3 regions of the Streptomyces sp. NPDC005866 genome follow, and region 2 is predicted to be linked to each of the others. Evidence: riboswitches for the same ligand, from Rfam matches in the RefSeq annotation. Region 2 holds a riboswitch; each other region holds the start of a gene.
What was found. Region 2 has a riboswitch for S-adenosylmethionine ahead of ABZ396_RS36570 (aminotransferase class V-fold PLP-dependent enzyme). Riboswitches for the same ligand answer to the same signal wherever they lie in the genome.
Positions count from the first base shown of each region.

Region 1: it holds a riboswitch for S-adenosylmethionine, as region 2 does, so the genes downstream of both, thrC (threonine synthase) here and ABZ396_RS36570 (aminotransferase class V-fold PLP-dependent enzyme) in region 2, are expected to answer to the same signal.
Region 3: it holds a riboswitch for S-adenosylmethionine, as region 2 does, so the genes downstream of both, ABZ396_RS26370 (amino acid ABC transporter permease) here and ABZ396_RS36570 (aminotransferase class V-fold PLP-dependent enzyme) in region 2, are expected to answer to the same signal.

Region 1 is NZ_JBEXWP010000004.1:40,807-44,071, forward strand. Features, by position in the region: gene ABZ396_RS07085 (trehalose-6-phosphate synthase) at 1-154, opposite strand, end outside; gene ABZ396_RS07090 (glucosyl-3-phosphoglycerate synthase) at 249-1,193, opposite strand; SAM riboswitch class I at 1,350-1,512, shown strand; gene thrC (threonine synthase) at 1,531-2,814, shown strand; gene ABZ396_RS07100 (MoaD/ThiS family protein) at 2,864-3,139, shown strand.
Region 2 is NZ_JBEXWP010000035.1:54,889-58,153, reverse strand. Features, by position in the region: gene ABZ396_RS36570 (aminotransferase class V-fold PLP-dependent enzyme) at 1-1,184, opposite strand, end outside; SAM riboswitch class IV at 1,311-1,427, opposite strand; gene trpD (anthranilate phosphoribosyltransferase) at 1,528-2,592, opposite strand; gene ABZ396_RS36560 (ubiquinol-cytochrome c reductase cytochrome b subunit) at 2,726-3,265, opposite strand, start outside.
Region 3 is NZ_JBEXWP010000019.1:92,037-95,301, reverse strand. Features, by position in the region: gene ABZ396_RS26380 (ABC transporter substrate-binding protein) at 1-259, opposite strand, end outside; gene ABZ396_RS26375 (amino acid ABC transporter ATP-binding protein) at 306-1,100, opposite strand; gene ABZ396_RS26370 (amino acid ABC transporter permease) at 1,097-2,077, opposite strand; SAM riboswitch class IV at 2,480-2,591, opposite strand; gene ABZ396_RS26365 (glutathione S-transferase C-terminal domain-containing protein) at 2,669-3,265, opposite strand, start outside.

The sequences.
Region 1 (3,265 bases), on a different contig from region 2:
ACACCGCGTTCGCGTCCGTCCCGATGGCAGACAGGCCCGAGACCAGTCCGCCGCCGCCGCGCTTGGCGTGCAGCGCACCGCCTTCGCGCATCTCGTACGAAACCGGGCCGCGATTCGACGCGACCAGCACCTGTGCACCGCCGGTGGAAGCCATACGCCTCAACCTAGCCCGGCCCGGAAACGCTCAAACGTACGGGTACGCCCCGGCGCGCCAACGTGTACGGCCGTACGGCCAGGTCAGGCCACGCTCACGCCACCCGGCGCTCGGCGTATTCGGCGATCTCCGCCATCGGCGGCCGTTCCTCGGTGTCCACGGAGTAGGTGCGCGGCTCGAAGCCGTCCTCACTCCGTTCGAACTGGGTCAGGGCGGGCCGGATCAGGTGCCCGCGGGCCAGCCGCAGCTGCGCGGTGCGGTAGATCGCGGCGGACATCCGGCCGAGGGCCTGGCCGTCCTGGTGGCGGTGTTTGCGGACGCCGACGTCGACCTGGGCGAGGGCATCCAGGCCCACCAGGTGCAGGGCGTCCACCAGCATCCCCAGTTCCACGCCGTAGCCGACCGGGAAGGGGAGCTGTTCCAGTAGTGAGCGGCGGGCCGCGTACTCGCCGCCGAGCGGCTGTACGAACCCGGCCAGCCGCGGCCAGTGCATGTTCAGCAGCGGGCGGGCCATCAGTTCGGTGACCCGGCCGCCCTGGCCGGAGGCCCCGGCCAGCGGGCGGTCGTACATCGCCTTGACCAGGTCGACGTCCGGGTCGGTCAGCAGCGGGCCGACGATCCCGGAGACGAAGTCGGAGGAGAACTCCTTCAGGTCGGCGTCGATGAAGCAGACGATGTCCCCGGTGGTGACCAGGAGGGAGCGCCAGAGGACCTCGCCCTTGCCGGGGACGGCGGGGACGCGCGGCAGGATCGTGTCGCGGTGGACGACCCGGGCGCCGGCCGCCGCGGCCACCGCAGCCGTACGGTCGGTGGAGCCGGAGTCGACGACCACGATCTCGTCGACGAGCGGCGCCTGCCGCATGAGGTCGTGACGGATGATCGCGACGATGTCGCCGACCGTCTCCTCCTCGTTGAGGGCGGGCAGCACGACGGAGACGGACTGACCCGTACGCTGTTTGGCGGCGAGTATCCGGTGCAGCGGGCGATCGTTCAGGGACCAGGAGCGGGTGGCCAGCCAGCGCTCGACTTCTTCCAGCACAGTCAGCGGCTCCTCACTGTCACGGTCACACTGCGAGGTGTGATCCATCTCGCGGTTCGGACGACTCTCTCAACTGTCCTGGCCTTCGGTTACAGTCTTGAACAACGCCGATGACCATCGCATGTCGTGAGTCACCGTGCGTCGACAACTGCATACCGCTCATCCAGAGGGGCAGAGGGACACGGCCCGATGAAGCCCCGGCAACCCTCCAGTCGGTTACTCGTGGATCGCTGATCACTGTCGATCGCTCGCGAGGCTCCCGGCTAGGGAAGGTGCCAAATCCGTCTCACGGCGAGATGCGTCGTGAGGAAGATGAGGAGAAAGGGCCTCGCCTCACATGGCTGCGCAGACTGTTGCCACCACCAACTCTACGACCGTCGACCTCGGTCCCGCCGCCGCCCTGAGCTGCCGCGAATGCGGTCACCGCGTGCCGCTCGGCCCGGTGTTCGCCTGCGAGGAGTGTTTCGGCCCGCTCGAGATCGCGTACGACTTCTCGGCCTACGAAACCGAGGAGCTGCGCAAGCGGATCGAAGCGGGTCCCGCGAACATCTGGCGCTACGCGCCGCTGCTGCCCGTCCCGGCGGACGTGGCGACCAAGCCGAACATCAACCCCGGCTGGACCAAGCTCGTGCAGGCCGACAACCTGGCGAAGGAACTGGGCGTCACCGGCGGCCTGTATGTGAAGGACGACTCCGGCAACCCGACGCACTCCTTCAAGGACCGCGTCGTCGCCCAGGCCGTCGAGGCCGCCCGCGCCTTCGGCTACACCACGCTCTCCTGCTCCTCCACCGGCAACCTCGCCGGCGCGGTCGGTGCCGCCGCCGCCCGGGCCGGTTTCCGCTCCTGCGTGTTCATCCCGCACGACCTGGAGCAGGGCAAGATCGTCATGGCCGCGATCTACGGCGGCGAACTCGTCGGCATCGAGGGCAACTACGACGACGTGAACCGTTTCTGCTCCGAGCTGATCGGTGACTCGGCCGGCGAGGGCTGGGGCTTCGTCAACGTCAACCTGCGGCCGTACTACGCGGAGGGCTCCAAGACGCTGGCGTACGAGATCTGCGAGCAGCTCGGCTGGCGGATCCCCGACCAGCTGGTCGTTCCCATCGCCTCCGGCTCGCAGCTCACGAAGATCGACAAGGGGCTGCAGGAGCTGATCAAGCTCGGGCTCGTCGAGGACAAGCCGTACAAGGTCTTCGGTGCGCAGGCAGAGGGGTGCTCGCCGGTGTCGGTGGCCTACAAGGCGGGCCAGGACGTGGTGCGGCCGCAGAAGCCCAACACCATCGCCAAGTCCCTCGCCATCGGCAACCCGGCCGACGGGCCGTACGTCCTCGACATCGCGCGCCGTACCGGCGGTGCGGTGGAGGACGTCACCGACGAGCAGGTCGTCGACGCGATCAAGCTGCTCGCGCGGACCGAGGGAATCTTCGCCGAGACCGCCGGCGGGGTGACGGTCGGAGTCACCAAGAAGCTCATTGAGAACGGGCTGATCGATCCGGCGAAGTCGGTCGTTGTACTGAACACCGGTGATGGACTGAAGACGCTGGACGCCGTGGCGGGCACCGGGCTTACGGCGACTATCCGGCCCACTCTCGAGTCGTTCCGCGAGGCTGGGCTGGCCTAGCAGGCAGTCGTCCAAAAGCAGGGCGTTGCTCTAACCGGAGGTTTGAAACGTGAGCGTCACCGTTCGCATCCCCACCATCCTGCGCACCTACACCGGTGGCCAGGCCGAAGTAAGCGCTGACGGGACCACCCTCGGCGAGGTCATCTCCGACCTGGAGAAGAACCACACCGGGATCGCCGCCCGCGTCCTCGACGACCAGGGCAAGCTGCGCCGGTTCGTGAATGTGTACGTCAATGACGACGATGTGCGCTTCGAACAGGGCCTGGAGACGGCCACCCCGGACGGCGCCGGCGTGTCCATCATCCCGGCCGTCGCCGGCGGCTGAGCCCCGGTGACCCCGCTGACCTGGCTGTCGTGATGGCCGTATGACCGAACATTACCTTCGGTAATACCCATCACCGACTGTTCATCCGATTGCCCCCTCCGTGAGAGAAGCGGAGGGGGCAATTCA
Region 2 (3,265 bases):
CACTCGCCCTGGGTCTGCGGATCCGAGCCGAGCAGGGTCCTGACCAGGGGGTGGGCACAGAAGAGGCCGTCACGGACGCCGATGCCGTACTCGGCGGAGAGGGCCGCGGCGAAGTGTGAGCTGTTCCAGCCCTCGACGACGAACGAGATCACGCCGACCCGCGGGGCGTCGTCGCCGAAGAGGGAGAGGATCCGCACCTGAGGGACCTCGGCCAGAGCCGACCGCACCTTCTCGATCAGGTACTGCTCGCGGGCGACCAGGGTGTCGAAGCCCGCCTCGGTCAGCGCCTTGCAGGCGGAGGCGATCGAGTAGGCGCCGATCACGTTGGGCGACCCGGCCTCGTGGCGCGCGGCGCTCTCGTGCCACTCCACGGCCACTCCCCCGTCCTCGCGCCGGGTGACCTTGCGGCTGGCGCCGCCGCCCGCGAGGTACGGCTCGGCCGCCAGGAGCCAGTCGGCGCGGCCGGCGAGGACGCCGGAGCCGAAGGGGGCGTACAGCTTGTGGCCGGAGAAGGCGATCCAGTCGACGTCCAGGTCGCGGACGCTCACCGGGTGGTGCGGGGCCAACTGGGCCGCGTCCAGGACCATCCGGGCGCCGTGCGCGTGGGCCGCCGCGGCCAGCTCCCGCACCGGCCACAGCTCGCCGGTGACGTTCGAGGCGCCGGTGACGCAGACCAGGGCCGGGCCGTACGGGTCGCGCTCGGCGAGGGCGCGCTCCAGGGTCTCGACGGCCTGCCGCGGGCTGCGCGGGGCGTTGAGGTAGGTGACCCTCGTGTCCTGCCAGGGCAGCAGGGAGGCGTGGTGCTCGGTCTCGAAGACGAAGACCTGGCAGTCGGCGGGCAGCGCCCGGGCCAGCAGGTTCAGGGAGTCCGTGGTCGAGCGGGTGAAGACCAGCTGGTCGTCGGGGCGGCAGTCGAGGAACTCGGCGACCGTCCCGCGGGCGTTCTCGAAGAGGTCCGTGGAGAGCTGGGAGAGGTAGCCGGCGCCGCGGTGGACGCTGCCGTAGTAGGGCGCGTACGCCGCCACGTCGTCCCAGACCCGCTGCAGCGCGGGGGCGCTGGCCGCGTAGTCGAGGGCGGCGTAGGTGACCTCGCCGCCGGTGACGAGCGGGACGGTGACATCCCGGCCCAGAACGGGCAGCGGGGCACAAACCGACTGGACGGGGGCAGCGGTGGAGACGGACATGGCGGAACTCCCGTGAGAGGAAAGAAGAAAGTGAAAGTGGGTGTGCGGAGGCGGGGCTCGACGCCCTAGCGCATTCGCTTGCTCACGGGAGACTCCCTCGATGACCAGGATCCCTGGTGTCCGAGGGATCCGCGCTTGCCGTGGACCTCGCTGCCTACGGCCTGGTCTTCACCCGGGGCACCCCGCCACGGACGGAGGGTTGCCGGACAGTCGGCCGGGGCCTCATGACTGTCACTCATGACCTGGCAAGAAACGTAGATGAAGTGATCGCCGACGCGCAACTTCAGTCCGGATGACGGGACGAATGCCGGCGCCGGCGCCACGTTCTCTTTTCGCTCTGCCCCTACTTGTTCGTCGCCGCCGCCCAGCGCTCCAGCACCCGCTTGGCCGCGCCCGAGTCGATCGACTCCGCCGCCTGGTCCATGCCGGCGCGGATCTGCTCGGCCAGCGTTCCCGGGCCCGGGTCCAAAGCCACCAGCGCCGCCGCCGAGTTCAGCAGGACCGCGTCGCGGACCGGGCCCTTCTCACCGTCCAGGAGCCGGCGCGCGACCTCCGCGTTGTACGACGGGTCACCGCCGCGCAGCGCCTCCACCGGGACCAGTTCGATGCCGACGTTTCTCGGGTCGAACGTCTCCTCCGTGACCTTGCCGTCGCGGACGACCCAGACGTGGGACGTGGAGGTGGTGGTCAGTTCGTCGAGGCCGTCGTCGCCGCGGAAGACCAGGGAGGAGTTGCCGCGTTCCGCGAACACGCCCGCGACCACCGGTGCCATGCGCGGGTCCGCGACACCGACCGCCTGGGCCCGGACCTGCGCGGGGTTGGTCAGCGGGCCGAGGATGTTGAACACCGTGCGGATGCCCAGCTGTCCGCGCGCCGCGCCCGCATGACGCAGCGCCGGGTGGAACTTGACGGCGAAGCAGAAGGTGATGCCGGCCTCCTCGGCGACCTCGGCGACCCGCTGCGGGGTCAGGTCGAGGTTGACGCCGAGCTTCTCCAGCACGTCAGAGGCACCGGACGCGGAGGACGCGGCCCGGTTGCCGTGCTTGACGACCTTCGCCCCGGTGCCGGCCACCACCAGCGCCGACATCGTGGAGATGTTCACCGTCTTGGCGCCGTCACCGCCGGTGCCGACGATGTCGACCGTGCGGCCCGGTACCTCGATGACGTTGGCGTGCTCGTACATCGTGCGGACGAGACCGTTGATCTCCTGGACCGTCTCGCCCTTCGCCCGCAGGGCGACGACGAAGCCGGCGATCTGGGCGTCGGTCGCCTGGCCGCGCATGATCTGGTCCATCGCCCAGGCCGTCGCGTCCGCGCTCTGGTCCTGCCCGTACAGCAGCGCGTTCATCACCTCGGGCCAGGAACGGCCCGCCGCGGTGTCGCCTCCAGCGGGGGTCACAGCGCTCATAAGGCCGCTCCTGATCGTCGTACCGGGCGCAAAGCAGTGTCAGGGCTACCCTATCCAGCCCCGGACACGGCGAAGGGCCCCCGTCCGGTGTACGGACGGGGGCCCTTCGACCGTGGCGTGGCGACGCGCTCGATCAGTGGTGGCCGTGGCCGCTCGTGATCTCCTTGTACTCCTCGACGGAGGGCTTCGGGATCTGGTTGTCGTCGCCGTAGTAGGCGCTGCTCAGCTTGGCGCGGAGCTTCTCGACCCCCTTGATCTTGCGCTCGACACCGTTCTCGTCGACCGCCGGGCCGACCTGGGCCGGCTCGTACTGGTAGTGGGCCGTGAGGGTGTGCAGTTGCTCCTGGCTGAGCGGCTCGTGCACCTCGATGTACTCACCGTGCGGCAGCCGCTTGATGATGCCGGTCTCGCGACCGTGCAGCACCTTCTCGCGGTCCCGGCGCTGCAGGCCGAGGCAGATCCGCTTGGTGATGATGAACGCGATCACCGGGCCGACGAAGAAGAAGATCCGGACGAACCAGGTGACGGCGTTGATCGACAGGTGGAAGTGGGTGGCGATGAGGTCGTTGCCACCACCGACCAGGCCGATCATGTACACGGTCACCCAGGCGACACCGAAGCCGGTACGGGTCGGGGCGTTGCGCGGGCGGTCCAGGATGTGGTGCTCGCGCTT
Region 3 (3,265 bases), on a different contig from region 2:
TCTCCAGTTTGCCGCTCTTGCGGATCGCGGCGGGCAGTTCGGCGCTGATGGACTTGACCTCGGACACCTTGAGGGTGGTCTGCTTCGCGGCACCGTTGGCGGACCGGCCGATGACGACCTCACCGTTCGTGGCGCTGCCTGTCGTGGTGGCGGCGTCGCTGTCGCCCCCGCAGGCGGCGAGCCCGGTGGCGAGGGTCGCGACGGCGGTCGCCGTGGTGAGGCCGCGGATCAGGCTGCGTCGGGAGAGGAGCGTGGGCATGGCTGTCCTTCGAGTTTCAGTGGAATTTCAGTCAAAGGTGAGTGGTTCACAGGACCTTGCGCAGGAAGTCCCGGGTCCGTTCGTGCCGCGGATTGTCGAGGATCTCGGCGGGCGGTCCCTGTTCGACGATCTTTCCGGCGTCGATGAAGACGATCCGGTCGGCGACCTCACGGGCGAAGCCGATCTCGTGGGTGACGATCACGAGGGTGGTGCCGCTGGACGCCAGGTCCTCGATGACGGCGAGCACTTCGCCGACCAGTTCGGGATCGAGCGCGGAGGTCGGCTCGTCGAAGAGGATGATGCCAGGGCGCAGCGCGAGGGCACGGGCGATGGCGACGCGCTGCTGCTGGCCGCCCGACAGCTGCCGTGGGTAGGCGCCGACGCGCTCGCCGAGGCCGACGCGTTCGAGGAGTTCCTTGGCCAGCCGCTGCGCCTCGGGCCTGGTCAGCTTTCCGGTGGCGACGGGGGCGGCCGCGACATTGTCGAGGACCGTCAGGTGCGGGAAGAGGTTGAAGTTCTGGAAGACGAAGCCGATCCGGCTGCGCTGGGCCAGGATGGCGCGTTCGCTCAGCTCCTTGAGCCCGTCGCCATGGCGTTTGACCCCGATCAACTCTCCGCCGACGCTGACGTGGCCGGACTCGGGCTTCTCCAGGTGGTTGACGACCCGGAGCAGCGTGGACTTGCCGGAGCCGGACGGGCCGAGGACGACGGTGACCTCGCCGGGGCGGACCGTCAGGTCGATGCCGTCGAGGACGCGGTGGGCGCCGTATGACTTGTGGAGGTCGTGGATCTCCAGGGCGGCCGGGGCGGTGTCCGAGGCGATGTCCGGTGCGGTGGTCATACGGCGGCCTCCCGGCGTGCCCGTTCCCGCAGGCCGGCCAGGCCGGTGCGGAGTCTCTGGAGGGGGGTCGGCGGCAGCGTGCGGGTGGCGCCGCGGGCGAAGTACCGCTCGACGTAGTACTGGACGACGGAGACGGCGCTGGTCAGGATCAGGTACCAGACGGTGGCGACGAGCAGCAGGGGCACGATGTCGCCGGGGTAGGTGCTGCCCATGGACTGCACCGAGCCGAAGAGGTCGAGCAGCGAGACGTAGAACACCAGGGACGTGCTCTTGATCAGGCCGATGAGCTGGTTGACGTAGTTCGGGACGATGGAGCGCAGGGCCTGCGGGAAGACGATCCGGGTGAACTGGTAGCCCCTGGGCAGGCCGAGCGCGGCGGCCGCCTCGTGCTGGCCCTGGTCGACGGAGAGGATGCCGCCGCGCACCACCTCGGCCGCGTAGGCCGCCTCGTTGAGGCTGAGTCCGACCACGGCGATCACCGTGTCGGTGGCCAGCTTCGACTCGTCGAAGGTGACGAAGGACGGGCCGAAGGGCACGCCCAGGCTCAGCGTCTTGTACAGGGCGGAGAAGTTGTAGAGGAAGATCAGCAGGACGATGAGCGGCACCGAGCGGAACAGCCAGGTGTAGGTCCAGCTCACCGCCCGCAGCACAGGGCTGCCGGAGAGCCGGGCGAGGGCCAGCACGATGCCGCCGAGCAGGCCAAGCACGGCGCTGAGCACGGTGACTTCGAGGGTGATGACAAGCCCGTCGAGGATGGTGGGGCGCAGGAACCAGTAGCGGAAGCGGTCCCACTGGTAGAAGGGGTTGGTGGCCAGTCCGTGTACGAACTGCGCGACGAGCACCAGGACGACGCCGGTGGCGATCCACCTGCCGGGGCGGCGCAGTGGCTGAACTCGCTGGTTTTCAAGGGATTTTGACGCGCTGTCAGTGGGTGGCGGCGCCTCGGCTAGGGACAGGGCGCCTGGGGGTTCACTCATGGCGGGCTCCGGCGGAGTCGGACACCCCGGGTCACACGGCCGGGGCCGCGGCAGCGCGCCGCCTTCGGGCACGGCACGGGTGCGCGGGGGCGCGCGGGACACGGGGATGGGCGGACGTCGTCACACCGGGGCGACCGGTGTTCCGTCGAGGACGCTGGGATGCGAGGCTGTGGGAGCCGCGCTGCGGGCGAGGCGAAAAGGCCTGGTCAGACCCGGCAGCAGGCACAGCCCGGTGCGCTACACGCGCTACACAGGGCGCTGTTGACACGGAGCAGGTCGACGGCTCGGTCGGCGACGAGCGGGCTCGGATACGGCTGTACGCAGCCCTGGGTGCGGCCCTCGGCCGCCCTGGCAGCTGCGTACATGTCCGTCACCTGTCGCTGTTGTGGCGGCCCTGAGGGGGCCTCGCGCTTACCGAACGTCGTCATCCGGTCGGGTCGTCACCTGGGGCACCCCACCGCGATGCGAGGGTTGCCGGTCAGCAAGCCAGGGCTCGATGCTGACGCTCTTGACCGTTCTGTGCCGCAAGTAAGTCAGTTGCCCGAACGGATGTCAACGCCTGTCCGGTTGGTGGAACGGTTCGGGCCGCTGTCACCTGCGGGAGGCGTCCGCCGCATGGCCGGCCCAGTCCAGGATCTGGACGGCCGCGCCGGCGGCTTCCAGGCCCTGGCAACGGCCGTGGTGGCGGCGGGCGATGCCGTCGAGGTCGAGGTGGGCTCCGAAGGCCGGGTGCGCGGCCAGCCGTCGGGCATAGGCCCACAGCACCGGGTGGCCGGCGATGCGGTGCACGGCGGAGGCGTCCAGGTGGGTCCGGTGCACGGTGTCCAGCTGCACCAGGGCGACCCACAACTCGACGTCGGCCGCGGTGAGTCGGTCGCCGACCAGGAACTCCACCCCGGTCAGCCGGCGCTCCAGTTCGCCCAGGGTGGCGAGCAGCGTTTCCAGCGCCTCCGGGTCACCGCCCGCGCTGCCGGCGCGCTGCGCGGCCCGTTCGAGGCCCTCCGCGCACAGCCGCTCGACCTCCTCGATCCCGGTCTCGGCACCGCACGGGTACAGCCTGGCGACACCGTCGCCGAAGTGCCGGTCCAGGTCGCGCAGGATGTCCCGGCTGTGGGTGCTGACGATACGGCCGGACCAGTCGTCGCTGAGCACGGGCGCGAGAGCCGGCCCCGAGTAGTGGTGGGCGCT